Regions from separate parts of the Arthrobacter sp. K41 genome, predicted to be linked through region 4. Evidence: riboswitches for the same ligand, from Rfam matches in the RefSeq annotation. Region 4 holds a riboswitch; each other region holds the start of a gene.
The links. A riboswitch is a leader RNA that binds a small molecule or an ion and turns the genes downstream of it on or off. The one in region 4 is predicted to bind thiamine pyrophosphate.

Region 1: it holds a riboswitch for thiamine pyrophosphate, as region 4 does, so the genes downstream of both, AC5RTE_RS13045 (FAD-dependent oxidoreductase) here and thiD (bifunctional hydroxymethylpyrimidine kinase/phosphomethylpyrimidine kinase) in region 4, are expected to answer to the same signal.
Region 2: it holds a riboswitch for thiamine pyrophosphate, as region 4 does, so the genes downstream of both, AC5RTE_RS09695 (hydroxyethylthiazole kinase) here and thiD (bifunctional hydroxymethylpyrimidine kinase/phosphomethylpyrimidine kinase) in region 4, are expected to answer to the same signal.
Region 3: it holds a riboswitch for thiamine pyrophosphate, as region 4 does, so the genes downstream of both, AC5RTE_RS16460 (ECF transporter S component) here and thiD (bifunctional hydroxymethylpyrimidine kinase/phosphomethylpyrimidine kinase) in region 4, are expected to answer to the same signal.

Annotation. Positions count from the first base shown of each region.
Region 1 covers NZ_JBNHEW010000005.1:103,623-109,011, reverse strand. Annotated here, with positions in the region: gene AC5RTE_RS13060 (DEAD/DEAH box helicase) at 1-845, opposite strand, end outside; gene AC5RTE_RS13055 (RNB domain-containing ribonuclease) at 1,144-2,631, opposite strand; gene thiE (thiamine phosphate synthase) at 2,735-3,472, opposite strand; TPP riboswitch at 3,500-3,618, shown strand; gene AC5RTE_RS13045 (FAD-dependent oxidoreductase) at 3,611-4,951, shown strand; gene thiS (sulfur carrier protein ThiS) at 4,948-5,184, shown strand; gene AC5RTE_RS13035 (thiazole synthase) at 5,189-5,389, shown strand, end outside.
Region 2 covers NZ_JBNHEW010000003.1:442,608-447,996, reverse strand. Annotated here, with positions in the region: gene AC5RTE_RS09705 (DEAD/DEAH box helicase) at 1-628, opposite strand, end outside; gene AC5RTE_RS09700 (hypothetical protein) at 700-2,076, opposite strand; TPP riboswitch at 3,203-3,299, shown strand; partial or broken gene AC5RTE_RS09695 (hydroxyethylthiazole kinase) at 3,282-3,554, shown strand; partial or broken gene AC5RTE_RS09690 (GNAT family N-acetyltransferase) at 3,610-4,110, opposite strand; gene AC5RTE_RS09685 (ribokinase) at 4,107-4,973, opposite strand; gene AC5RTE_RS09680 (MFS transporter) at 5,116-5,389, shown strand, end outside.
Region 3 covers NZ_JBNHEW010000009.1:54,737-60,125, reverse strand. Annotated here, with positions in the region: gene AC5RTE_RS16475 (glycoside hydrolase family 25 domain-containing protein) at 1-700, shown strand, start outside; gene AC5RTE_RS16470 (energy-coupling factor transporter transmembrane component T family protein) at 772-1,572, opposite strand; gene AC5RTE_RS16465 (ABC transporter ATP-binding protein) at 1,569-3,119, opposite strand; gene AC5RTE_RS16460 (ECF transporter S component) at 3,119-3,742, opposite strand; TPP riboswitch at 3,797-3,937, opposite strand; gene AC5RTE_RS16455 (heme-degrading domain-containing protein) at 4,010-4,552, shown strand; gene AC5RTE_RS16450 (hypothetical protein) at 4,644-4,853, shown strand; gene AC5RTE_RS16445 (DUF4383 domain-containing protein) at 4,976-5,389, shown strand, end outside.
Region 4 covers NZ_JBNHEW010000001.1:602,179-607,567, forward strand. Annotated here, with positions in the region: gene obgE (GTPase ObgE) at 1-1,396, opposite strand, end outside; gene rpmA (50S ribosomal protein L27) at 1,513-1,776, opposite strand; gene rplU (50S ribosomal protein L21) at 1,836-2,144, opposite strand; gene thiD (bifunctional hydroxymethylpyrimidine kinase/phosphomethylpyrimidine kinase) at 2,408-3,928, opposite strand; TPP riboswitch at 3,936-4,033, opposite strand; gene AC5RTE_RS02890 (Rne/Rng family ribonuclease) at 4,245-5,389, opposite strand, start outside.

The DNA of each region.
Region 1 (5,389 bases), on a different contig from region 4:
ATGCGGGCCACCACTTCGGTCTTGTCCATGCTGTGGGCACGGTAGATCAGCTGCCGGATATCGCGCTTGGTCAGGCCCTCGTCGTCCGGATCTGCGGCGCGGATGTGGGTGGGCTGGGTCATGTAGCGGCGGGCCATGGCGATGACCGGGCCGGGCATGGTGGCGGAGAAGAGCAGGGTCTGGCGGACAGCGGGGGTCCCGGCAATGAGCGTTTCGACGTCGGGCAGGAAGCCGAGGTCGAGCATCTCGTCAGCTTCGTCCAGGATGACGATCTTGACGTTCTTCAGGCTCAGGTGCTTCTGCTTGTAGAGGTCGATGAGGCGGCCGGGCGTGCCCACCACGATCTCCACGCCCTTCGTCAAGGCCTCCACCTGGGGCTCGTAGGCACGGCCGCCATAGATGGTGGCGATGCGGGCGTTGCGTTTCCGAGACGCTGTCTGCAGGTCGTTGGCCACCTGCACGGCAAGTTCACGGGTAGGCACGATCACCAGGGCCTGGGGCGCGCCGGGAACGGCCAGCTTCTCATAGCCCGGGTCGTCCTGGCCCACCACGCGCTGAAGGGCGGGGATGCCGAAACCCAGAGTCTTGCCGGTACCGGTCTTGGCTTGGCCGATGATGTCGTGGCCGGACAGGGCAACCGGCAGGGTCATGGCCTGGATGGGGAACGGGTGGGTGATTCCCGCGTCGGCCAGAGATTCAACGATGTCAGCGCGGACGTTGTAGTCCGCGAAGGACTTTTCCTCGATCTCGTGGGGCAACTCGTCCGAGATGATGGTTTCTTCGGGCTCGATAACTTCGGTGCCGGTCTCGTCGGTCAGAAGCTGGTGGGTATGCAATTCACTCACTGGGGAGTTTCCTTATTCATTTGGGCAATGGCGCTGCCTGCTCAACGGGCCGGCCGCAAGGCTGTTCCGGAGCACGCTCGGGCGCACACGCAATTCCAGTGGAAGCCGATCGCGGGCTATCTAATTGCTGGCACTGGTGACCAACGGGTGTATCTCAAGATCGCGTAGGGGCGGGCTTGTTGGTTTCAAATCAAGGAAATCAACGACCGGGCATCCATTTCTACTTCTTCAGTCTAGCCGCAACAGCCCGATTCCCGGCTTTGGCCGCCAGGGGCCGTAGTTGCGGGCCGTGCCGCCGCTACTCGACGAGCTCGAAATGGACTTCCCGCGTGGCGATATCGGAGGAGACCAGGCGGACCCGGACCTTGGTGCCGGACTCCAGTTCGCCGGCGCAGCGGGCAGTCACCGCCGGATCTGCGATCTGGACGATCCCCGAACCGCCGTTGCCATTGCCGTTCTTCCCGTTGCCGTTGCCGTTCCTGCCGTTCTCTTTTTGCGGTTTGGACCCGGAGATGACAATGGCATCAAACTCCTGCCCCACGTGGTTGACCAGCAGGGCCGCCTCCACGGTATCCAGGGCCGTGCGCTCCATCCGGGATGCCAGCTGGTCGGAGCCGGCCATGATCTCGGGCAGGGACGGAAGGGCCTCCCTCGCCCATCCCGGCACTTCGCCGCCGCTGCTCAAAGCCTCGCAAATCACCAGCACAAAGCGGTCCACCAGCCGGCGCAGCGGGGCGGTGGTGTGCGCATAGGCGGCGCCGATGGCCGATTGCACCGCGTCCTCCGGGACGGACCCGTCAAAGGCCGTGTAGGCGGCGCCCCGGAACAGCATGCCGGCGGAGTGCATGATGGCCAGCTGGCGGGGTTCCGTCGGGTCCAGGCTCCGCAGGTATTCGCCGTAGCTGACTTCACCGTCCCAAGGCTTGCCCAAGGCCTCGGTCTGCAGCCGGAAGTGATTCAGGGAGCGCTCGTCCGGGGATGGCATGGTGCGCAGGATGCCCACCTTCCCCGCCAGCATGAGCTGGGCCGCAGCCATTCCGGTCATGAGGGATATCTGTGCGTTCCAGTCCTCCACCGGAAGCTGGGGAGCGGCGGCAATCCGGTAGCCGCCGTCGGGAAGCTGGACGATCTCCTGTTCCGGCATGTTCAGGCTGGCGCCGCCGCGGGCCCGCTCCAGCTCCACGCGCTTGAGCCCCACCTCCCTAAGGAGCAGCAGCACCGGGGCCGCGGTGCCGGCGTCGAGCTCGGCCTGCACGCCCTTGTAGCTGAGCTTCGCGCGGCTGCGCATCCGGGCCCGCTTTACCGCTACGGACTGCACCCCGGCGGCGCTGTCCAGGCGGAAGTCCCAGACGAACGCGGAGCAGTCCTGGCCGGGGAGGAGGCTTCCGGCCTGTTCGCTGATGACCTCCGGATGCAAGGGGATCCGCCCGTCGGGGGCATAGAACGTCTGGCCGCGCCGGCGCGTTTCCGCGTCCAGGGGCCCGCCGGGGGCCACGAAGGCGGGCACATCCGCAATGGCATACAGCACGTGGTAGCCGTCGCCGTCCGGCTCGATGAACAGGGCCTGGTCCAGGTCCGTCGACGACGCCGGATCGATGGTGATGAATTCGATGCCGGTGAGGTCATGGCTGGGGAGCTGCAGGGACTCGACGGCCGCCTTTGCGTCAGCCACCGCGTCCTCCGGGTAGGCGCCCGGCAACTCCAGCTCGGTCCGCAGGGCGCTCAGGGCCGCCTCGAGCGCGTTGTTGTGCTCGTGGACGTTGGGAGCCAGCCGATGGTGTGACACGAAAATCAGCCTAGTCCGAATTCCGGCCATAATGCAGGCGCCGTGCCCGGATCGCCGCACTTGGCTGATCCCGCCGCGGACGCCGCCGCTCTGGCGCCCGAAGTCAGGGCTTCCGGGCGTCCAGCGCCGCGAGCAGCGCAGCGGCGGCCGCTGCCGGATCGGAAGCTTCCGTAATGGCGCGGACCACCACGATCCTGCGCGCGCCTGCAGCCACCACCTGCTCCACGTTGCCATGGTCAATGCCCCCAATCGCGAACCAGGGGAGGCCGTCGTCGGACTGCCCTTCCAGGCCGGCCGTCCGCGCAGCTTCTGCGGCGTACTTCACCAGGTCGAGCCCTACCGCGGCCCGTCCCGGTTTGGTGGGGGTGGCCCAAACCGGGCCTACACAGAAGTAATCCAAGCCCGCCGGAGCCGAGGCTGCAGCCAGGGCGGCGTCCACCTGCGCCGGGCTGTGGCTGGAGAGGCCAATGGCGGCATTGCCGTTGAGCAGGGTCCGCGCAGCCTCGAGGGGCAGGTCCTTTTGGCCGATATGGAACACCGGGGCACCGGACAATACGGCGATATCCGCCCTGTCATTGACGGCCCAAAGCCGGCCGTGCCGCTCTGCCGCTTCCTTGAGGACGGCCAGCAGTTCGAGCTCCTCGGATGCCTCGATGTTCTTGTCCCTGAGCTGGATGATGTCCACGCCACCGGAAAAAGCGGCATCAACGAAATCCCCGAAATCCCCGCGGTCCGTGCGCGCATCGGTGCAGAGATAAAGGCGGGCAGCGTGAAGGCCGTTGCTGATCTTCGCGCTGCCAAGGACGTCAGTGCCGGCGGCAGGGGTGTGGGACACATTCATGGAGGAAAGCCTAGTTCCTCTACACTGGCCTCGTACTGCGGGAGCCCGCGGCAGCTGTCACAAAGCGCCGGGCTGAGAGGGCGTCAGAGCCGACCGCTTGACCTGATCCGGTTAATGCCGGCGTAGGGAAGGAGACACATGGGCGCACCTTCAGGCGCCCGCCCGGACGCGCCGTCCGGGCGGGCGGACAACATCGTCCACGCCGACGTCGCCGTCATCGGCGGCGGAGTCATCGGCCACAGCATCGCGTGGGAGGCGCAGCGCTCCGGCCGCGCAGTGGTGGTCATCGACGACGCGCCGGGGTCGGGGGCGAGCTGGGCTGCCGCAGGAATGCTGGCTCCGGTGAGCGAGCTGCACTACCAGGAGGAGGACCTCCTGGAATTCATGCTGGAGGCCTCCGTACGCTGGCCGGCTTTCGCCGCCGGCCTCGCTGCAGCTTCAGGGACAGATCCGGGATACATTACGACGCCGACCCTCGCCGTGGGAGCCGACGCCGGGGACCGCCGCGCCCTGATGGACCTGCGCACAGTCCAGCAGGCGAACGGCCTCTCCGTTGAACCGCTCACCGTCCGGGCAGCGCGGCAGCGGGAGCCGCTGCTCAGTCCCGGGATTTCCTGTGCACTGGACACCCCGGCGGACCACCAGGTGGATCCGCGGCTGCTGGTGGCCTGCCTGCAGGCCGCCCTGGCCGGCGGGCGTGCGGGTAACGGAGGCGGGAGCAGGGGCCGCGCCGCAGGGCACGGCACCGCAGCAGCCGGCGCCGTCGACGGTTATGCAGTCCCTGCCCGCGCGGCCGGGCTGCTGTGGCAGAACGGAAGGGTCGCCGGGGTACGCCTGGCAGGCGGGGGTGCCGTGTTGGCCGCCGAAACGGTGGTGGCGAACGGGCTGCACGCGGCAGCGCTGGAAGCACTGCCCGGCAATCTGCATCTGCCGCTGCGGCCCGTCTACGGGGACATCCTGCGCCTTGCCGTTCCCAAGCATGTGCAACCCCTGGTCACGTCCACCGTCCGCGGGCTGGTGCACGGCGTCCCGGTCTACATCGTCCCGCGCCGGGACGGCACAGTGGTGGTCGGGGCAACCCAGCGCGAGGATGCCCCCTCGGCCGCTGATGCCGTTTCCGCCGGCGGCGTATACCAGCTGCTCCGGGACGCGCTGGTGCTGGTCCCCGCCGTCGCCGAACTTGAACTGCTGGAAGCCACCGCCCGGGCCCGCCCCGGAACGCCGGACAACGCACCGCTGCTCGGGCGGGTACCCGCGGCGTCCGGGCCGGCCGGCCGGGACGCCCGTTATGTCGCCGGGCTCATCATTGCCACCGGCTTCTTCCGCCACGGAGTCCTGCTGGCTCCGGCGGCTGCCGCCGTCTGCCGGGACCTCCTGGACGGCGGGCCGGACCCGCGGTGGGCGGCCTTCAACCCTGGCCGTTTCTCCCGCTCCGGCTACCCGTCCACCAACCGCTTACGCCAAAAGGAAACAGCATGAACATCACCTTGAACGGAACCCGGCACCTTGTACCCGAGGGCGCCTCCATCAGCGCGCTCGTCAGCGAGGTCACCGGACGCCCCCTCGCTGCCACCGGCCAGGCCACCGACGGCCGGAAGCTTGGCGTGGCTGTCGCGCACAACTCCGAGGTAGTGCCGCGCAGCCAGTGGTCCGCCACCGCGCTCGCGGACGGCGACGAAGTCGAGCTCGTCACGGCCGTGCAGGGAGGCTGACACCATGACCGAAACCATCACCACCTCAAGCTCAACCGGCCAGGACGATCCGCTGGTGATCGACGGCGTCGCGCTGACCTCCCGGCTCATCATGGGCACCGGCGGTGCCCCCAGTCTTGACGGCCTGGGGGCGGCCCTCCTGGCCTCCGGAACCGCCCTGACCACCGTGGCCATGCGGCGGTACTCCACCGCGGAAACGGGCTCA
Region 2 (5,389 bases), on a different contig from region 4:
CGGCGCGTCGCATTAACATGAACTGGCCTTCCCTTACCGCTCGGCCGTATACCAGCTCATCAGAGTGCGACATCCCCATCCACTCGTCTATCTCGACCACTTCGGGAAGCTCTGTGAGCACATCCTCCTGGTTACGGCGTAGGTAGGCTGGCGCGACATGCTTGCGAAAAGCCTTGGCGAGAAATTCAGGCGCTTCCTCCGCGAGGTCGGGGCGGATATAGCTGATCAGATTGCGGAACTCGGCGACACTGTTCTCCAACGGCGTGCCAGTCATCAAGATTGCATACTTTGTGGAATTGATGATCTCCGCCGCCGCGAGCGAGCGCTTTGCCCTGGGATTCTTGATGTAGTGCGCCTCATCGAGAATGACGCACCCCAGATCGACTCCGCTCAAGTGCTCTTCTATCCACGGCAGGAGATCATACGTGGTGACGGCGACGCCGCCGTTCTTGACCCACGCCTTTGCCGCGTGGTTTCGCTCCCATAATGTGCCGTGGAGGCGTAAGGCCCTTAATTTGGTGTGCTTTACTGTCTCGCGAGTCCAGTTACTCACGACCGCGGCCGGACAGACGACGAGGAAATGCGACTGACCGCGCGCACGGAGATGGGCGAGAACGGCGCCCCGCAGCTGTTCCGCTCTTATCGATCGGAGGTTTCTGCAGCCTTGCCGCCGCCTGGATGAGTTCTGCGGTGAACATACTAATGCTGTATTGGGCCTGCACTTGCGATCAGCGCGCGTTGTGCGCAGAACCTAACTAGATCAACGTCGTGGCTCAACTCTTTTACCTCAGGAGAATAGGGCATAAGCAGCTTTGAATCGTGGCCACCCCCATCCTTTGCATGAACCACCCGGCACCGAATGTCATAGATGCGATCAGCTACCTGATCGATGAGGTCAACCCCTCGATTTTCGACATTAATGATTGATACGTCAACAATCTTTTTCTTGTTCTTGAGATGCGCGGCGCGTTCGGGGTGGTTCAATACAAAGGTGTTGATCTCATCTACTTCCAGGCAGGATCGAAGCGTTGCCTTCAATTGGTCTCGTTCCGATCTGCCTTTGGCGCCGCCGCCCAGCATTAAAAGGCGCCCCAATTGCCCATCGTCCTCGATATTGAACAGAGGGTTTCTTAAGTTTGTTCGAGCTTTCCGGATTGCTTCCAACTCGGAGTATCGAGCAAAGAAGAATTCCAGCACCTGATAGTAAGCCAGGAACGCCAAGAGATTCATGCCGGTCGCCGAGGTGGCGTAGCGGTACAGCGACAAAGCTTCTGTTGAGTACGAGTAGCGGGGAGGAGATAGAGGGATCAATGCGGGTGCTTGTGAAGTCCGCACGTAAGGCGAGGGGCTCCTAAAGAGAGCTAGATTCGCCCCGTACGCGTACTTCAACTGCAGGTCGAATAGAAAAGACGCCCCTAGCTCGTCGAGTGCTTTCAGCGCCTCGTCGTGGGTTGCAGGCTGCAGTCCCTCAATTTTCAGGGAATTGCTCGCATTTCGCCCATCTCGCCCTCTCATAAAAATACGTCGGGACGATAATGTCTGTAGAACTTCTGTTGCCGGGCTCACTTCGAGACTCCATCGACCGCGAGGGTCCCTGACTCGAATTCGGTAGCTCGACGACCGGGCGTTCTCACGATCCACGCTCGCGCTCTCTGAGTCTGGACTTGATTCTGTTTCCGATTCTGCGTCAGAGAGGGGGATCGGGGCGTCTAGCGCGATGGGGCGCCAATCACCCCCTGGATCTTGCACCTCAGCTCCCGGCATTTCAGAGATTGCCATTCCTCGCGATCCGCCATTTTCGAGGGAGGCCTCGATGAACCCCGTCTGCTTATCGTAGAGTGCATCGTAATTGCCTAAAAATCGTTTGGATTGCACATTGATTTCAAAGTATTTATCAACAGTAGCTGCCGTCGCACGTCTCCAAACTTGTTCATCCCTGCCTCGGAGTATGGAAAATCGAAGCTGTCTTTCGCCATCCTCTGGCGTAAGCCATTCGCAGGTCGCGCCAGATTCCTTCAACCGCTGGTGAAGCAGGTCTAGAGGTTGATCGGCTGCCTCGGAAAGTTTTGTTACCATTCCGCGAATATACACAACTCGTACTGCCAGTGATTACACGTGCTGAGTCCATACGAACTCCGAGCGCGGAAGGCGCACGTCTATGTCCTGAACCTTGGCCGCGAGAACGTCGAAACTGATACCCCGATTGTGTCGAGGTCGTCTCCGTCATTACATCCCTGGCCTGGACGGAACTCAAAATCGAACGCGCATGCGCCAACGACTCCGTCATCAGGCGTCGGGGCGCGGGCATGGACCCGGCGGCCGATGACCGATCTTCCCCGATAGTCAGATCGCCAACGCCCCGGCTTATCGAACAGGGTCAACCCACATCTCATGTCGCACGCGATTTCCACTCAAGCTCCCATCATCGACCCACCAATCCGGTTGAACTGAGCGACTCGATGGAGGCTCCGGATGCCTGAAGGTCAATCGTCATGTTCCTGACGCACGCATTGTTTGAAACAAACACAAAGCGGTTCGGATACTTCGGAGGTTCAGGGCGTTTCAGGGGACGGGCAGCTCACACGGGGACGGCCCTGCTGACCCCTGGCGCCTCAGCTGTACCGATGATCGTTCAGGCATCCTCAGCAACACAACTCGTTGAGGATCCTTCCTCAATGACTCCGGGTAGCCTGAGGTGGTGTGGCAGATGCACCTCGACCTAACAGTTCCTGACCGAGAGATACTCGAGCTTTCGGGGCGGAACTCCTTCGAGGGCTTCAGCGCATAATGGCCCGCCGTGACCGACGCTGCGGCGGTTCCGGGCAATCGCGCCGTTAGCGAGGACAACCGGCGGATTAGCCGTGCCTATAACTCTGTCGCTAAAGGTGTCTCTCCGACAGCCTCAAAACTTTCTCGGACCATCCTGCCACTGACGGCGCTCCAGCCGCAGCCCGCGGCGGCTGCACAAGAGGCTGGGCAGGAACCGGAGAAGGACCCCCGCCAGCAGCAGCCACCATCAGGTCTGCCAGTTCCACATGAAGCATCGCGATCTGCCGGTGGATCGCACTGATCCGGTGTGCGACGTCGGCGTTCACCACCGGACGCCGATGGGCCAAGCGGGCCTTTGGAAACCCCTGATCACAAAGGCCGCCAGTCCTGACATGACGTTTTTCCCACCCTCCGCCGGCGAGTAGAGTCTTGCGTTAGTGACACGGGGTGCCCTGCTGGTAGGGGCTGAGAGAACACCCGTTGAACCTGATCTAGTTCGTACTAGCGAAGGGATGTCGCGGATGACTATTCGCCTGACGCCTGACCATGCCTGGACCATGCTCGAACGTGTCCGGGAAAGCACACCGCTGATCCAGTGCCTGACCAACACCGTGGTCACGAATTTCACCGCCAATGTCCTGCTGGCCCTCGGGGCGGCACCGGCCATGGTGGACGTCCCGTCCGAGGCAGGGCCGTTTGCGCGGGTTGCGTCCGGAGTGTTGGTGAATGTCGGCACTCCGCATGAAGAGCAGCGGGAGGTATGCGCGAGGCAGCTCGTAGCTGCGAACCTTTCAGCGTTGGAGCATTAGATGGAAGCTCCAATCGTTTTGGGCACGCGGCTCACCCACCCAGCTGCAGTCGGAACACCCACAGCAGCATGTCTTCGCTCGGCACGTACCAGTCCCGCTCCGGCGCCCGGCGGAAGCCCAGCGACTCGTACAAGCCGTGCGCCCGTTCCATAAACTTGGCGCTGGTGATGCTGATCGCCTCGATGCCGGGGAGCTGCCGGGCGTGCTGAACCACTTCGCCGACCACCGCGCGGCCAACGCCGCCGCCCTGGCATCCGGGGTCCACGGCCAGCATCCGGAACTCCAGTTCCCCGTCCTTGGCGATCTCGCTGTACGGCTGGTCTGCGAACGTCAGCGTCACCGCCGCGACCACCCGCCCGTCAGCCTCCGCCATTCACACCTGCGCATGCTCGGCGCGGTGCTCCACATCCTCCAGCACACTCATGTACGGGTGGTCGGCGGCGAAGTGTCCCGCCCGCAGGTAGGCCTCCCGTGTAATGCGCCGGACCTCAGGAAAATCCGCCGGCGCAGCCCTCCTGAATACGATGCTCATCGGGGTGCCACAGTCGCAGTAGTCCGCTCGACGTAGTAACCCAGCTGTGCCAACTCCGGCTGCGAGGCCGGGTCTCCCACAGCATTCGCGCCCACCGCGTTGGCCACCGCCAGAGCGTGGGCGTAGTCCAACCCGTGCCGCAGCGCCAAGACCAGGGCGGCGCAGAACGCGTCCCCGGCGCCGACGGTGTTCGCCACCGCCACGGCAGCCGACGGCGCCTCTGCCACCTTGCGTCCGTGCTCGAACATCGCCGAGCCGTCCCCGCCGTACGTCACCGCCACCAGCTTCGCCTCCGCGAGGGCGGGGATCAGGGCGTACTCGCTCTCGTTGACGATCACCAGGTCGCAGCGTTCCAGCAGCTCCGCCGGCAGGTGCATGGCCGGTGCCGCGTTCAGCACAAAGTAACCGCTGTGCCGCCGGGCGGCCTCCAGCACCACGGGCAGCCCGACCTCCAGCTGGCACAGCACCGTCTCGTCCGGGGCGAACTGCACCCCGTCCAACGAGAGGTTCGAGTTGGCGCCCGGGCACACCACAATCTGGTTCTCGCCGTCGCGGTCCACCACGATCAGCGCCGTCCCGGTCGGTTCCGGCAGGACGGCCACGTCAGCCGTGTCCACACTGGCGCCAGCCAGCGTGTCCAGCATCCGCTGCCCCTGCGCGTCACTGCCCACGGCGCCGACCATCCGGGCGCTCCCGCCGAGCCGCGCAGCTGCCGCGGCCTGGTTGGCACCCTTGCCGCCGGGCTGCTCAGAAAGGACCGCGCTGCCGATGGTTTCGCCCGCGGTGGGCAGCCGTTCTGCGGTGGCGATCAGGTCCAGGTTGATGCTGCCGACGACGGTGACGGCAGGAAGTCGAGTGCTCATGGGAAGTCCTAACGGGGGAGGGGCCGGAAGCAGCCGGATTGAGAAATAGTGTAGACCATGGTTGTACTTGTCCGTCATACATGGTTGTATAACAACTCACATCCCAAGCGCAGGACCTGCCTGCAGAACAAAGGAGTTTGATGTGAACACCCCAACCCCGGCGGCCGCCGCGCCTTCCGCGGAAGCCGCAGCCGCCGTCGTACTTCGCGAAGAAACGCAATTCGCCGGCCGCCGCGCCGCCCTGCTGATCTCCACCCTGTTGCTCGGCGTGCTGTCCTTCCAGCTCAACGCCAGCATGGTCACCCCTGCACTGCCGCAGATCGCCGCCGAATTCGGACAGGGTGCCGAGAGCGCCGCCCCCGTCCAGTCCATGTTCTTCCTGGCCGGCGCCATCGCCGGGCCCGTGATCGGCCGGT
Region 3 (5,389 bases), on a different contig from region 4:
GGGCAACGATATCTCCTGGCCACAATGCGGCAAGCCTTTCCCGGTTGGCCAGGCTTTTGCCATCGTTGGCGTGAACAACGGTCTGGCGAACAACACAAACCCATGCCTTGAAGAGCAACTGGAGTGGGCGGCAGCCTCATCCGGCATCACGCCCCAGCCAAAAGTGTCCCTTTACGTCAACACCGCCAACCCTGGAAGCAGCGGCTCGTGGTGGCCAACCAGCAACGAGTACCCCATCGGATCCGCCGTCCATAACCCCTATGGCTCCTGCGAAGACAAGGACTACGGGAAGGCGTGCGCGTACATGTACGGCTACGCGAAGGCGTTCGACGACGCCTACATCCGCGGCATTACCAACCCCTCGGACTACTTCTGGTGGCTTGACGTGGAAATCGAAAACAGCTGGTCCGCCACGGACAAGGATGCGAACCGCGCCGTGCTGGAGGGCATGGCGGATTTCTTCCACAGCATCAACGTCAAGGGAGTCGGAATCTATTCCACCGGCCTCCAATGGGGCCGGATTGCGGGGACCGTCAGCAGCTCGAGCAGCCTCTACTACCTGCCCGGCTGGCTGGCCGGTGCGCGGACGCTGACCGGCGCCAAAGCCAATTGCTCAAATCCGCCGTTGACCGCCGGCGGCCACGTGATCCTCACCCAGTTCGTGTCGCGCAAATTCGACTACAACCACTCCTGCGTCTGACCTGGCGCCCTGCAGTCAGCCTCCTGCGGGCGGCCCGAACGTTTGATGTGTAGGACAGCAGGGCAAACCACTCAGCTCCCCAGCCACACCATGTTCCACGTGCTCGCCCAGACGGCCGCAGCAAAGGCCGCGCCGGCCATCAGCACGCCTCCACCGAGCACGCACAGGTCCAGCCCGCTGTAGGTGGATTCCCGCGCCCACGTCCGCCGCCCGCCGCCGAAACCACGCGCCTCCATGGTCACGGCCAGCCTTGAGGCACGGCGGATGGCCTGAACCAGGAGACCGAAGCTCTGCCCCATCGTGGCCTTTACCCGCTGCAGGGCACTGCCGCGGGAACCTACGCCCCGGGCCCGCCGGGCCATGCCGATGGTCTGCCATTCCTCCGCCATCAGCCCCACCAGGCGCATGGCGGCCAAAGTCCCCAGCACGAACCGGTGCGGGAGGCGTGCTTTTTGCGCCAGCGCATCGGCCAGGTCCGTGGGGTCAGTGCAGCTCATCAACAGCACCGCCGGGAGCGCGATTGCCAGGCCACGCAGCATAAACCCGACCCCCAGCTCCAGCGACCCCTCGCTCATGGTCCAGATGCCGACGTCGATCAGCGTTTTTCCGCTGTCCACCGCCAGGATGGAGGTACTCCAGCCGCCTACGGCTGCGGCAAGGATCAGCGGCCACCCCCGCTGCCACAGCAGCGTCAGGGTGAGGCCCGCCAATGGGAACAGCAGGAACTCGAACGCCAGCGCCACGGAAGCGGAAACCCAGTCAATGGACAGTGCAAGGACGGCGGTGATCAGGAAGACGGCCGCGAACTTGCTCAGCGGGTTGGCCCGGGTCAGCAGCGCACTGTTGCCGCGCAGGTTCAGCTCCTGTCTCATCGCACTACCGGCTCTGCTGCCAGGCGCAGTTCCGTTCCACCCAGCGCCGCCGTGAACTCAGCATCGTGGGTCACGGATAGCACGGCTGTGCCGGCGTCCAGGAGTTCAGAGAGGAACGATGCCAGCTCAGCCCACGTGTTGGCGTCCTGCCCGAAGGTGGGTTCGTCCAGGATCAGGACCTGCGGATGCGCGGCCAGGACCGTTGCTACGGAAAGCCGACGCTTCTCGCCGCCCGAAAGTGTGTAGGGGTTCGCATCAACCAGTTCGGTGAGCCGAAGCCGCTCCAGCAGCTCATCCACCCGCTCTTCCCCGTGCCCGAGGTGGCGCGGACCAAAGCGCAGTTCGTCCAGCACGTTCCCGGTCACGAACTGGTGCTCAGGTTCCTGGAAAACGGTGCCCATGCGTTCAATCAGCTGCTCCGCCTTCCACTTGTACGGGTCGATTCCCGCCCCACGGCTAAGCGCCAGGGTGGCCGAAACTTTCCCGGCAACGGGCTCCAGCAGCCCGGCGAGGGTCAGCGCAAGGGTGGACTTTCCTGCGCCGTTGGGTCCGGTGATGGCCAGCGCCCGCCCTGCCCGGACCTGCGCCGAGATGCCTTGCCGGACCGGTACTGGCGGCAGTTTGCGCAAGCCCTTGCGGCGGGCACGTTCACGGGATACGGCCAGGTTTTCGGCGGCAAGCAGCAGGTCCCCGGAGCCGGGAGCCGGATCCGCCGTGCGTGGGCGGGTGGCCGGAACATACCCGGGCACCCAGACCCCGGCCTCAATGAGCATGCTCCGGGCTTCGCCGAGAACCTGGTCCGGAGGCCCGTCCAGGAGCACCCCCGGGTCGGTCGAAGAACCGGGCTGCAGCACCACAATGCGGTCCACCAGGTCCTTCCAGACGGAGACGCGGTGCTCCACCACCACCAGGGTTGCTCCGGTTTTGTCGAGGCAGCGCCCGACGGCGTCGCGCACCTCCACCACCCCGGCGGGATCCAGGTTGGCTGTCGGCTCGTCGAGGAGAAGCAGCCCCGGCCGCATCGCAAGGATGCCGGCCAGGGCCAGCCGCTGTTTCTGGCCGCCTGACAGTGCAGACGTTGGATGGTCCAGCGGCAGGTGGGACAGCCCGACGTCGTCCAAAGCCTCGTGCACCCGGGTCCAGATACGGTCCCGGGGCACAGCAAGGTTCTCGGCACCGAAGGCCACGTCGTCCCCCACCCGTGACAGGACCACCTGTGTCTCCGGGTCCTGCTGCATCAACCCGGCACGGCCGCGCTGATCGCGGGGGGAGGCGCCGTCGACCAGCAGCGAACCCGACTCGTCGGAGTCGCCGGCCTCGCCGTCGTCGTTCGCATCCCCCAGCACCCCCGCCAACGCATGGAGGAACGTGGACTTGCCGGCTCCGGACGGGCCAAGCAGGAGCACGCGCTCCCCTGGCCGGATGTCCAGGTCAAGGGCACGGACAGCAGGCCTGGAACGCCCGGCATGCCGCCAGCCCCAGCCGCGCGCGGTGACGGCAGCCGGGCGCGCCGCCACGGACGCGCCGTGGACGGAAGGCGCTGTCATCAGGAGAAAACCGGCTCCGTGGCTGCCTTCCGCGAGGCAAAGGAGCTCAGGACACCGGTCCTGGCCAGGCCGCGGGTGGCGATCCATGACAGCGCCCCGGCGATGACGGCACCGGAGATCGCGGTGAAGATAATGTACGCAAGCTTGTCGCCGCCCGAGTAGGCAATGTTCCAGCCCCAGGGAGCAAAGGAGTCATTGAGGCCGCAGAACAGCCCGGCAGCAGCACCGGCGAGGAGGGACACCGGCAGGTTGAACTTCCGGTACACGAAAATCGCGAAAATGATTTCCGCACCCAGGCCCTGGACGAAGCCGGAGAACAGCACCGAGGCACCGTACTGCGAACCCATCAGCAGTTCACCGGTGGCTGCCACGGTTTCGCAGAACAGGGCGGCGCCCGGTTTGCGGATGATCAGCATGCCCAGCACCGCCGGGATCATCCAGCCGCCGGCGATCAGTCCGGTAAGCGGCGGGTAAAGGGCGTTCATCGGCGCAGACACTGCTGCGGCACCCTGGGACCACGCCCAGAAAATGACGCCGCCTGCGATGGCGATCAACGCCGCCACCACGATGTCCACAACGCGCCAGGACCTGCTGGTGGTCTTCTTGATTGCTGTAGTTGCCATGCGATCCTCCTGAGGAACAGGAGGGGAAAGAACCGCAGCGGCAAACCACTGCGGAGCTTCGAGAACTCGACTCCCTTGCGCCGGTACTAACCGGATCAGGTTCGAGGGTCTGCGGCTGTCCGCACTCTCAGCGCCCACCTGCGGCTCCTGGCTTGGCCAGTGATGCCCGACGGCGGCGCTCCCCTGTCGTTGAATGATTCTGTGAGTAAATAATTGCCCTTGTGGGCGGGGTCCAGTTTACACCTGAGGAAGGGTAGATTGTGGGCCATGACCGCCAATTCACCGCATGTGACTGAGTTCGATCCGGATTCGGATGCCGTCCAGCCGGAGGGATCGCTGCAGGCTCTTATCGCCCGGATAGAGGGCGAAATCCGGGAGCTCCAGTTTCCAGGCTTTTCCATGGACGACGCACTGAACCTGGGGCTGCTGCTTGTGGAGTTGGGGAAGGAGGGCCAGTTCCCCATCGCGATAGACATCACCAAGGGTGAGCAGGTCCTGTTCCATGTCGCCCTGGCGGGGGCCACCCCGGACAACGAGCACTGGATCCGCGCCAAACAGAGAACGGCGGCCCGGTACGAGGTGCCCTCCCTGCTGGTGGGGCTGCGCGCCCGGACCCGCGGCGGACGGATCGAAGACCAGGGCTGGTTTGATCAGCGCCGGTATGCGGCACATGGCGGCTCGTTCCCGGTATATGTCGCCGGAGTGGGAGCGGTGGCTACGGTCACTGTTTCAGGGCTTCCCCAGGTGCAGGACCATGACCTGGTGGTACAGGCGCTGCGCGAGATCCTCAGCTCCATGCGAACGGACTGACGCGGGTTCCCAACCAGGGCGATGGACTCCCCTTGGATGCCGGGAGTACATTCGAGACGGGTGGCGGAAGTTCCAAACAGGAGGGGGCGCCATGCTCGGTAATACAGCCGAAAACCAGGTGCGGGCAGCGGTGGACAAGGCCGAGGAAGAAATGATTTACATCGGCCCCGACCACCCCTACTATCCTTTGCTGGCTGAACTGGTATCCGCCGTCGGAAAGGCCTGGCAGCAGGGGTATGAGCACGGCCGCCGCGGCGGGCACCAGCCAAACCCCTACGTGTGGATCGTCCCGGAAGGGTGAGCCCGCCGGCTGCGCGGACGCTGCCGGCAGTGGCCGGCGGGCAGCAGCACCGGCAGGCGCACTTAGCTTTTATTAGTAACCATGCTTACTATGTTGTCTCCAGGCTTTTGAGGAGACAGGTCATGACAGTCAGCACCCGGGCCACCGGCGCGAGGACGGGCCTGCAGAAGGCTGCCTTCGTAACCGGCGCCCTCTTCCTGCTGGTGGGTGTCCTGGGGTTTGTCCCCGGGATCACCAGCAACTACGACTCCCTGGGCATGGCCGGACACGGCTCCGGAGCCCTGCTGTTGAACCTCTTCCAGGTGTCGGTCCTTCACAATATCGTGCACCTTGCCTTCGGGGCGGCCGGACTGCTGCTGGCCCGGACCCACCAGAAGGCACGAAGCTTCCTGATCTACGGGGGCGTCGTGTACCTGGTTCTCTGGCTTTACGGCTTCCTGGTGGGGGACGAAACTCCCGCCAACTTTATCCCACTCAACGGCGCCGACAACTGGCTCCACCTGGCCCTGGGTTCGACCATGATCATTCTCGCCATC
Region 4 (5,389 bases):
AACGGATGTCGGTGCCGCGGGGAGAGGCCAGGAGTTCCGCGCCCGCCATCATGGTGGGTTCCCAGTCGAAGACGACGCCGTCGTCCCCGCCGATCACCACGGTGTCGCCGGGCTTGGCGCCCTGCTTGAACAACTCCGTCTCCACACCGAGCTTGGCCAGCCGGTCGGCCAGGTAGCCGATGGCTTCCTCGTTGGTGAAGTCCGTCTGCTTGACCCAGCGCTCCGGCTTCTCTCCCAGGACGCGGAACAGCGGCTCCAGGCCCTTTTCCTCGCGGCGGATCCTGAATCCGGATTCATTCACGGCCCGGGGCCGCAACACGGCCGGCTGGACCTTGGGCGGCGCGGCGGCCACTGCCTCGCGGGCAGCTTTAACGATGCCGGCCATGGCGAAGCCGAGCTGGCGGAGGCCCTCATGGCTGGTGGCCGACACCTCGAACACCTGGTAGCCGCGGGATTCGAGTTCCGGGCGGACGAACTCGGCCATGTCCTTGCCGTCGGGCAGGTCCACTTTGTTCAACGCCACGAGGCGGGGGCGGTGGTTCAGCGGAACAACTTCCCCGTCCTGCCCGGCGTAGCTCATGTCCACGGCGTACTTTTCCAGTTCGGCCTCGATGATCGCGAGGTCGGCGAGTGGGTCCCGGTCCGACTCGAGGGTGCCACAGTCAAGGACGTGGACCAGTGCGGCGCAACGCTCAACATGGCGCAGGAAGTGGTGGCCCAGTCCCCTGCCTTCGCTGGCGCCTTCGATGAGGCCAGGAACGTCGGCGATGGTGAAGCGCACGTCACCGGCCTGGACCACGCCGAGGTTGGGAACCAGCGTGGTGAAAGGATAGTCAGCAATTTTAGGCCTGGCCGCGGACATGGCGGCGATGAGGCTGGACTTGCCGGCGGACGGGAAGCCCACCAGGGCGATATCGGCGATCGACTTAAGCTCCAGGACGATGTCGCTGGACTCGCCCTCGATACCGAGCAGGGCGAACCCGGGTGCTTTGCGCTTCTGTGATGAGAGCGCGGCGTTGCCGAGGCCGCCGATGCCCCCTGCTGCGGCTACGTATTCGGCGCCTTCACCAACGAGGTCCGCGAGGACCGTGCCGTCCTTGGATTTGACCACGGTGCCGTCAGGGACGGGGAGTATCAGGGTTTCGCCGTTCTTGCCGCCACGCCAGTCACCCATGCCCGGGCCACCGTTGGTGGCGTGGCGGTGGGGTGCGTGGTGGTAGTCAAGGAGGGTAGTGGTCTGGTGGTCAACGCGAAGGATCACGTCGCCGCCATTGCCGCCGTTGCCGCCGTCGGGACCGCCAAGCGGCTTGAACTTTTCGCGGTGGACGGAGACGCATCCGTGACCGCCGGCACCGCCGGATACGTGCAGTACTACCCGGTCTACAAAGCTGGCCACGTGGTTCTCCTCAATGCTGTTTCCTGGACGCCGCGGGGCGCCAAGACGATTGTAATGCGGTTAAAAGAACAGTGGAGCGGACCAACTGGCCCGCTCCACCGCTTCAGAACTGTTTGTTACTCTGCAGCTGCAGCAGCAACGATGTTGACGACGCGACGACCGCGGCGGGTGCCGAATTCAACGGCTCCCGGGGTCAGTGCGAACAGGGTGTCGTCGCCGCCACGGCCAACGCCGGCGCCCGGGTGGAAGTGGGTGCCACGCTGGCGGACGATGATCTCGCCTGCGGAGACGACTTGGCCGCCGAAGCGCTTCACGCCGAGGTACTGAGCGTTGGAATCACGACCGTTGCGAGTGGAGCTCGCGCCCTTTTTATGTGCCATTTGAAATGCCTGCCTCTAAATTCTGGGGATCTGCTGAAAAACCTGAACAGTAACGAAGGTTACTGGATACCAGTGATCTTGACCTTGGTCAGTTCCTGGCGGTGACCCTGGCGCTTCTTGTAACCGGTCTTGTTCTTGAACTTCTGGATCACAATCTTCGGACCACGGAGGTCGTTCAGGATCTCAGCCGTAACAGTTACCTTGGCCAGGTCAGCAGCGGCGGTGGTGACCTTGTCACCATCAACCAGGAGCAGTGCGGGCAGCTGGATAGTGCTGCCAGCTCCACCGGCGACGCGGTTAAGGGTAACGAAGTCTCCAACGGAAACCTTCTCTTGGCGGCCGCCTGCGCGGACAATCGCGTACACCACTTGGGAACTCACTTCTCTCGACGTTTATTACAAAATTTGCGTGCGGAACCGGCCAATAAAAGCCTGGTTTCTCGCTGTGCCTCAACGCCGTGGGGTCATAACCCAAGTGTTGGCGTAAGCACCGAAGATCCAGAATACGCTAATTTTGGCTTCGGCCGCAAATGAGGCTGGTTCCGGCGGGCTGGCTGTGATAAGTACCACTGCTGAATCCCGGCCTCGGGACCGTGCCCCACCATACTACCGGCAAGGCCGCGGCCACGGTGTCAGGCATGGAGGCGCGGCGCGTCGAAGAAGTCCACTTCCAGGCGGCAGGACTGTTTGAATGCCGTGATCATGGCGGGCCGCTCGGCAGCGGAGGCCCTGCGTCCCGCTTCATCCACTATGGCAATGGCCCTGCGGGTGGCGGCGGCGAAGTCTTCGTCGGCATAGGTGCGCAGCCACTCCGCGTAAGGGTGCGCGGAAGGTTCACCGGCGGCAACAAACTGGGCGTGGAGCGTGGCGCCTACCTCGGCGTACAGCCAGAAGCAGGGCAGGACTGCCGCCGCGAGGACCGCATAACTGCCCGACGCCGAGGCCGCCGTCAGGTGGTCAACGTAGGACTTGGTGACGGGGCCGAGCCGGGGCAGGACCGAGCGCGCGCCCAGCCAGGAGCGGTGAAGCTCCGACTCGACCTCCAGGCACTGCCCGGCCGAAGCAGCCCAAAACAGTTGCTCCGCCTCGGTGGGCGCCAGCGAACTCGCCCTTGCCAGAACCCGTGAATAGCCGTTGAGGTAGAGGGCGTCCTGCGCGAGGTAGTACTCAAACTGGTGCTCCTGAAGGCTGCCCGTAGCCAGGTCGCGGATGAAGCCGAGGGCATAGATATCCTCCAGGTCCGGCTGCGCCTCACGCCGCAGCTGCGCCGCGAAGCTGCCTTCCGCCGGCACCGGCTGCAGGTGGTGGAAATGATGCACGGGCCCGTTGCCTGTCCCCACCTCCAGGGTTCCCGAGGCCTTGAGCGCGCCGGCGAGCCACGGCTTGGCTTCCCGGAGTGACGCTTCCCAGTCCCCCAGCCGCGCCTGGGCGGTGGCCATTGCAGAGGACAACGAACAGCCTGTGCCGTGGCTGTTCGTCGTTGCAAGCCGCTCCCCTGGCACCTCCACCACTTCATGGGACAGCAGGCCCAGGGTGTTGACCAGCGCGTCCGGGCACTCGTTGCCGTCCAGGTGGCCGCCCTTGACCAGTACGGTTGCGCCGCTGGCGGCTGCGAGGGCGCGGCCCTGGTCCAGCGCGCCGCCCCAGCTGTCCTGCAACTGCCCGCCCACAAGCATGGCGAGCTCCGCGAGGTTGGGGGTGATGAGGTGTGCCAGCGGCAGGAGTTCGCGCAGGGCCGTTTCGGCAGACTCGTGCAGGAGCCGGTCGCCGCTGGTGGCAACCATAACTGGGTCCAGGACCACGACGGCGGGCCGCACCTTCTGCAGCCACTGCGCCACCGTTCCAATGACGTCGGCGTTGCCGAGCATTCCGATTTTCACGGCGTCGATGGTGATGTCGTCGCTGATGGCGTCGAGTTGCTCTGCCAGGAATGCTGCAGGGGGCACGTGAACGGACCTTACTCCGTGCGTGTTCTGGGCTGTGAGGGCAGTGATGGCTGCCATCCCGTACCCCCCGAGGGCCGCGATGCTTTTCAAATCCGCCTGGATACCGGCACCGCCGGAAGGATCCGAGCCGGCGATGGACAGGACCCTGGGTACCTGCCGGCCCGGCAATGCCGGCGCAGTGGCGGGTCCAGGGGTGGCTGCGGGCATTACAAGAGTCGTAGACAAAGGACATCCCTTCGCCGGTGCTAACCGGACAGGTTCAACGGGTCTGAATCTCAGCCGGCTCTCTGCGCGGCACCCCGTGTCGGTTCCCCAGCCTAGCTTTTTTGCCCGCCCCAGGCTGAAGGTGACACATTGCGACCCGAAGCCGCACGCTGATGGCGCGCAGCTCCGCATCCCGCCCTGCGGGCCCTGCACGCAAAAGTCCCCGCCCGGTGGACAAATCCCCTGGAACTTCATGGGGTTTTGTCCACTGAACGGGGACTTGTTGAAACGCGCCGGTACGTGCCCGTGAGCGCTCCGGCTAGAGCTCCGAGGCCGGTACGCCTACGCCCAGGATGATGGGCGCCTCTGCGGGCTTTGTTGACGCTTTTTCAAGGCCGGCACCGCCGGCACCGGCCGGCGCCGGAGCCTTTGCCTCGTGGGTATGCCCTGTGCTGGCTGCCGCCACGCTTTCGTGATGCTGCACGGAGGTTTCGTTGGCTGCTCCCTGGGCGCGGCTGGCACTGCGGTTGCGCCGCGGGCGCCGTTGCCGGGACTGCTCCAGCGTGTGGTCCGTGTAGTCCTTCGCCGGTTCCCCGGCAGCGGCTGCAGCAGGCACGCGGGCCGGCTGTACCGGCTCCACGCGCTCCGCCGGTTTCTGCTCCGGTTCGGTCTGCTCAGGCTCCGCTTGTGCGGGCGCCGGCTGGCCCAGGTGGGCGAACGCTTCGGCAAGCCGGTCCAGGGTCAGTGCGGGCTTCTGCGGCTGCTCCTCAGCGTGGTCCACGAACGGCAGCACCACCTTCTCGCCGCCAAAGGTCAGCACGGCGGCCGGGCGCGCATCGTCGTCGCGGTTTGTTTCCACTGCGGGAGCCGGAGCAGGGGCGGGCGCGGAATGGTCCGCGGCAGCCAGCCTGGCTGCGGCCACTTCGTCGTCGTGCAAGTGGGCTGCATGCGCGGCGGCGGCGATGTTGGCAAGGGCCAGCCGGGTGGCTTCCGCCTTCGCGTGCCGCTCAGCGTCAGTGGGGTCGGGCTGGACTGTGTGGACGGGCACGGCAGGCGCGGGGGCAACCTCGGGCTGCTGGCCGCCACGGCCCCGCCGCCGCTTCCGGTCCGGACGCACGCCGGCCTGGCTGCTGTCGATGCGCGGGGCGTCATTGCGGTGGCCTTCGCTGCGGGGTTCCGGCCGGCTGTCGGTCCGCTGGACGTGGTGTTCGGCGGCTACGATGTTGGCCCGCCGGTGCTCAACGGGGTCGTCATGGGTGACGACACCGCGGCCGGCGCACGCTTCGCACTGCTCGCCGAAGACTTCCAGGAGTCCGGTGCCCATCCGCTTTCGCGTCATCTGCACCAGGCCAAGGGAGGTCACTTCGGCAACCTGGTGCTTGGTGCGGTCGCGTCCCAGGCATTCCACCATGCGGCGCAGAACGAGGTCGCGGTTGGATTCAAGGACCATGTCGATGAAGTCGA